2 regions of the Veillonella sp. oral taxon 158 genome follow, and region 2 is predicted to be linked to the other one. Evidence: a T-box and tRNA genes for the amino acid it is inferred to sense, from the RefSeq annotation. Region 2 holds a T-box; the other holds one or more tRNA genes.
What was found. A T-box is a leader RNA that pairs with one kind of tRNA and senses whether it is charged. The one in region 2 lies ahead of cysS (cysteine--tRNA ligase), so its partner is inferred to be a tRNA-Cys.

Region 1 (3,166 bases), on a different contig from region 2:
GCCTGATGCAGCTAAATGTATCGCTATTGTAGATATGCTATTAGGCCGTTTGGAATTGTTTACTATTCTCGTTATGCTTCATCCTCAATTCTGGGAAGGGTATTTCATCAAAAAAGATGTTCCTAAGCGTTATCGTATTTTATAGGAGGGCGTATGTATATGGAAATTATAAAACGCCCTCTAGGGCTATATAAAGCAAATTGTTATGTATTAATAAAAGAGGGGAAGTCCCTTATTATTGACCCAGGCTTTCATTGCAACCATATTATTGAAATGGTACAAGATTCTGAGCCTATAGCAGTTTTATTGACACATGGTCATTGTGACCATGTATCAGCCCTCGATGAGGTTTGTGCTCATTATGGCATTCCTGCCTACTTACACCCTTTGGATCATGAGTTGTTACAATTAATTCGTCGTAGACCTAGTGTTTACAAGAAGAAAATGTATACTAATTGTGAAGATTTAGTAACAGGAAAACTACAATTAGGTCCTTTTGAAATTATTGTCCATCACACACCTGGTCATAGTGCGGGTTCTGTTTGTCTAGAAATTGAGGGGCACTTATTTACTGGTGATACTGTGTTTAAGCAAAATGTGGGAAATACAGATAATTATAAAAGTAATCCTCATGATTTAATTACAAGTTTGAAGTATATTTTATCTTTATCTAAGGAGTTAATTATTGAGCCAGGACATAAAGAATCTACAATATTAAAAGATGAAGAAGAATTCATCAAAAATAATGTAGTATAGTGTTGACAAAAGTTCTGATAACCGATATACTAAGCAAGTACTTTGGATACGGCCCCGTGGTGTAGCGGTTAACATGTCGCCCTGTCACGGCGAAGATCGTCAGTTCAAATCTGATCGGGGTCGCCATTCATGCCTCGGTAGCTCAGTTGGTAGAGCAACGGACTGAAAATCCGTGTGTCGACAGTTCGATTCTGTCCTGAGGCACCATGTACATGCGGGAATAGCTCAGCGGTAGAGCACCGCCTTGCCAAGGCGGGGGTCGCGAGTTCGAATCTCGTTTCCCGCTCCAACTTTATATGGCGGCATAGCCAAGCGGTAAGGCAGAGGTCTGCAAAACCTTTATTCCCCAGTTCGATTCTGGGTGCCGCCTCCACAAATCGTTACCCATGCCGGGGTGGCGGAACAGGCAGACGCAACGGACTTAAAATCCGTCGGTTGGAGACAACCGTACCGGTTCGATTCCGGTCCTCGGCACCAATTAAGACTAACTTCGGTTAGTCTTTTTTTCTTATCTGAATTAATAAAAAGTATTGCTATGAATAATAAACCTAAACTATTGATTAGTGAATGCTTATGTGGTGTTCCTTGTCGCTATGATGGAAAAGATAATTATATAGAAGCACTTGATCTTCTGAATGAGTATTATGAATTAGTACCTGTATGTCCAGAGGTGTTGGGTGGGTTATGCACACCGAGAGATCCTGCTGAGCGTCAAGGAAATCGTATATGTACTGCTGATGGTACAGATGTGACAACACAGTTTATTAGAGGTGCAGAGCTTACAGTTCGCATAGCTATTGAATATAAATGTGAACAAGCTCTATTGAAGGCGAAAAGCCCTAGTTGTGGTTATAAACGCATTTATGATGGTTCCTTTACGAGAACCTTAACGGATGGTCATGGATGTACTGTAGAGGCTTTATTAAAGAAAAATATTAGAATTTATACGGAACATGATATAGATCTTTTGTTGGCACAAAAAAAGAGATGAGTTTAACTCATCTCTTTTTCTTTTATTAAGTTAACCTTTATTGTTAATACATAGTATGTTATAGGGCATTATTTTTGAAACATTAACTATAGGTATGTACTTCTGTTATTTACCAGCATTAACAGGATCATTAATTAGTGGCTGTTCACCAAGTAATGTAGTTAAGTTATGTAAATTGAATCGATATTGAGCATTACTGAAGTCTCGCGTAGCATCGTAACGATGGCTCGGTGCCTGCATGAGACCAGCTAATGTGTCATATAGCAGATCATTCGTAAAGAATTGATGCTCATGTTTAGTTAGTACATCTGCCGTTTGCGGATAGGCCGTACGATATTGTGGAGATAAGTATACCCAGAATGGAATATGTGTCATAACAAAGTCGAATGTATCAGGATTGTGAGACTTATCTAAACTTTCACCGTGATCGGAGAAGTATACCATAGCTTGTAAATTCAATTTATCTTTACCATAGGTGTAAATTTGTTGTAATAACCAGTCTGTATATAACTGACTATTTGCATATGCTTCTTGGCCGTCAGGATATGGACCTTGTTTCCATTTACTAAATTCATGAGGGTAACGGTCATTGTAATAAATATGACTACCCATAATATGAATAACAATAAAGTTATTTTTGGTAGGGTCTACAGTTTCTAATAATGGCAATAGTGCTTCATCATAGCGATCGGAGAACGCATAAGACTCATGAGACCATTTTGTAGTGTCTGCAGTTTTAGCCATCAACGAAATAGCTGTATCATATTCACCGAATACACCTTGGTTGCTAAACCAAGAAGTTGTGTAACCAGCTTTTTTGGCTACGTCTAAGATGTTTGCTGAATCAAGGAATGGTCTATCGTCGTACTGGTTTCGTTCAGATAGAGCACGCTCTAAAGTTGGTACTGTTTGTACATAAGAGGAATAGGCGTTGTCAAAGAATATAAAATCTTTATTGTCTGCACGCATATTTCCTTGCCATGGTGTATCATCATAAGGGAAGTTCGGATTATATACTTTCATATAATCACGAGAGCTAGATTCACCGATGACGAGAATAACAGTTCCCGGTGCTTTCTGGGCAGCTGTTTCTTTAGTATCTAAGTTAAAGGAATCAAATACTATATGATGGTTATCATTATATTGCTGCATTTGTTTTACATAATCACCAGCAGCAATCCAGTTGGCTACGATACATGTTTGAGGGAATAAGAAGAACGGCACATATACTAGGAAGGCTACAATAGAAGCGATGAGCATAGCAGATCGCATAGGGCGTGTAGTATTTAAATTAACTACCGCTTTCATGCCTAAATTAGACCAGTATAATAAATATGTCCATAATACAAGACCGATGCCTACTGCAATTAGACCAGGAATACCAGCTGCATTTTTTAGGAAACCAAATGCTTCTTCTGG
Region 2 (3,166 bases):
TCTTATGGATGCCTTTGGCAGGCTTCTTGGTAGCTTTAGGATTTAATTTCCCACCAGAAATTGGCATTGGTTTTATTTTATTAGGTGCTTGTCCAGGTGGTACAGCGTCCAATGTAATGACCTTCCTTGCCAACGGTAATGTGCCATTATCTGTATCTGCAACAACTGTATCTACGTTGTTAGCTCCAATTTTAACACCTTTATTTGTTGTGTTATATGCAGGTGCTACATCCTCCATTGATATTCAATTCATGCCGATGTTTATGTCTATCGTAAAAATCGTATTAGTACCGATCATTTTAGGTATCGTATTGAATTACTTCATTGGATCTAAAATTGAACCGGTTAAAGATGTATGTCCAACAATTGCTGCTATTGCAGTATTGCTCATTTTGGCTGCTGTTACAGCAGTGAACCAAAAACAAATTGCTGAAACAGGATTTATCATCTTCGTTGCTTGTTTAGTACAAAATGTAAGTGGTTACGTAGTAACTTACTTTGTATGTAAAGCCTTAAGCATTGATCTTTCCTCTCGTCGCGCAATGCAAATCGAAGTAGCGATGCAAAACTCTGCGTTGTCCGTATCTCTTGCACTTAAACATTTTACACCACAAGCTGCAGTAGCAGGTGCAGTGTTCTCTATTATTCATAACTTTACAGGCTCTATTTTCGCAGGTATTTGCCGTAAACATGATGATCAAGAGAAGTTGGAAAACGCTTAGTTTTAATTGATATAGATTATATCAATTACTATTAACATATCAATTATTATTAACGTGTTTTATATAAATGTTATTGTTGATAGTGATAATAGTAGTCAAATATATTGATAATATTAATCCTCATCATTTGAAAATTAATTACCTAAAAACCTATGTATAATAGGATGATAATTAATTTTGAATGGTGAGGATTTTTCTTATGAATATTGACTTTCCATAGCATTATTTGGTAAAATAAATTTATATCTAAATATAGATAAAATTAAAAGCTAAGACTGAAAGAAGTACTCTACAACTAACTTTTTAGCGAGAACCGATGGTGGGAGGGTTCATGGATAGGTAGACGAAATGCATTTACGAGCTGACACTCCGATTATAGGTAGGTTTGTCCGGTGACGCGCCGTTATGCGATGAGTGGGTGCCACGGTTGGTACCTAACAGAGTGGAACCGCGGACCATCGTCTCTGTATGAGATGAGAGGTCTTTTTTATTTACAAAAATGGAGGCATCGGTAACGATGAGAGAAATTACAGTTTATAATACTATGACACGCCAAAAAGAGGTATTCAATCCTGTTACACCAGGTGAGGCAAAAATGTATGTATGTGGTGTTACACCATATAATCATCCTCATATTGGCAACGCACGTCCTTTCGTAACGTGGGACGTAATTCGTCGATACATGAAACATGTAGGTTATAAAGTAACTTATGTACAAAACTTTACTGATGTAGATGATAAAATCATCAACACATCTAATGGTGAAGGTGTATCTTGGGATACTATTGCAAATCGTTATATCGACAGCTATTTCGAAGTGATGGATGCCCTTGGTGTACAACGTGCTGATATTTATCCACGTGTTTCTACACATATCGAAGATATTATTGCTATGATCTCTACATTGATTGAAAAAGGCTATGCTTACGAACTCGATGGTGATGTATATTATAGCGTTGATAAATTTGAACATTATGGAGAGTTATCTGGTCGTACCTTAGACGATATGGAAGCTGGTGCTCGTATCGAAGTTGATGGTCGTAAGAAAAATCCTATGGACTTTGCGTTGTGGAAAGCGGCAAAACCAGGAGAACCTTATTGGGAAAGCCCATGGGGCAATGGTCGCCCAGGTTGGCATATCGAATGTTCTGCTATGAGCCAAAAGTACTTAGGTACAGAATTCGATTTCCATGGTGGTGGTAGTGACTTGATCTTCCCACATCATGAAAATGAAATCGCTCAATCTGAAGGTTGTTCTGGACAACATCCAGTGGTTCGTTACTGGTTGCACAATGGCTTTATTACTATCAACTCTGAAAAAATGTCTAAATCCTTGAATAACTTCTTCTTGGTAAAAGATATTTTAGAACAATATAGCCCTGACGCTTTGCGTTACTTCTTGTTGAGCACGCATTATCGCAGTCCATTGGATTTCTCTGATGAACGTTTAGAAGAAGCAAATAAATCCTTAGAACGTTTAAGCACTGCTATTGAAAATCTATTGTACCTTGAAAAATGTGAACCAGGTCCTTGTGATGAGGCTCAACGTTTATTAGAAAAAGCTAAAGAGTATGAAGAAGAATTCGAAGCAGCAATGAGTGATGATTTCAATACTGCTTTAGCTACATCTAGCATGTTTGGTCTTGCTAAAGAAATCAACATCTATTACCAAGCTGTGACAGGCCGTGAAGGCGTTGTTTGCCAAGAAGCTATTGCCGAAGTTAAACGTATCTTCAAATTCATGACAGATGTGATCGGCGTTCTCGAAAAAGCATGGGAAGGCAATACTGGTGCTAACGCTGCTGAATACGAAGAATTAATGCAAGTTATCTTGTCTGTACGTCAAGCGTGCCGTGAACAAAAACAATGGGCATTAGCTGATTGCATCCGCGATCGCTTGTCTGAAATCGGTATTACTATTGAGGATTCTCCTCAAGGTGCACGGTGGAAAAAACGTGAAGTTTAAACAATTTCAATTCTTAAAGAATGAAGCGATAAAAAAACTGACGGCTCTTGAACAAGAGCCGCTTCGTTTGCGCAATCGAACTGTAGAGGAATGCCTTAGTGCTGATGCAGTCATGCTTGCCTATATTGGTGACGCAGTGTACTCCATGTATGTGCGTGAGCGAGTAGTGCAAATGAATATTACGAAGGTACAAGTATTACACACCATTGTTACTGAATTTATTTGTGCTAAGTCACAAGCGAAAGTGTTGCTTGCGATAGAAGATACTTTTACAGAACAAGAGCAAGCTATTGCTAGACGTGCTAGAAATAGTAATGTCAATGTACCAAAGAGTAGTACTGTTCAAGAATATCGCAGTAGTACAGCATTTGAAGCTGTACTAGGTTTTCTTTATGAAACGCGTCAAGATGAGCGCTTACAACATATTATGGGGCAAGCCTTTTCTATAACTCTTCGAGGTATGTAGTATGGATAATTA

Region 1: it encodes a tRNA-Cys, which carries the amino acid that the T-box ahead of cysS (cysteine--tRNA ligase) is inferred to sense. The anticodon was not compared.

Annotation. Positions count from the first base shown of each region.
Region 1 is NZ_JAHABE010000001.1:166,658-169,823, forward strand. Features, by position in the region: gene KH364_RS00780 (TrkH family potassium uptake protein) at 1-145, shown strand, start outside; gene KH364_RS00785 (MBL fold metallo-hydrolase) at 160-756, shown strand; tRNA gene KH364_RS00790 (tRNA-Asp) at 807-882, shown strand; tRNA gene KH364_RS00795 (tRNA-Phe) at 888-963, shown strand; tRNA gene KH364_RS00800 (tRNA-Gly) at 971-1,045, shown strand; tRNA gene KH364_RS00805 (tRNA-Cys) at 1,055-1,129, shown strand; tRNA gene KH364_RS00810 (tRNA-Leu) at 1,145-1,233, shown strand; gene KH364_RS00815 (DUF523 domain-containing protein) at 1,292-1,747, shown strand; gene KH364_RS00820 (phosphoethanolamine transferase) at 1,853-3,166, opposite strand, start outside.
Region 2 is NZ_JAHABE010000003.1:108,688-111,853, forward strand. Features, by position in the region: gene KH364_RS02910 (bile acid:sodium symporter family protein) at 1-722, shown strand, start outside; T-box leader at 985-1,191, shown strand; gene cysS (cysteine--tRNA ligase) at 1,240-2,688, shown strand; gene KH364_RS02920 (ribonuclease III domain-containing protein) at 2,678-3,154, shown strand; gene rlmB (23S rRNA (guanosine(2251)-2'-O)-methyltransferase RlmB) at 3,156-3,166, shown strand, end outside.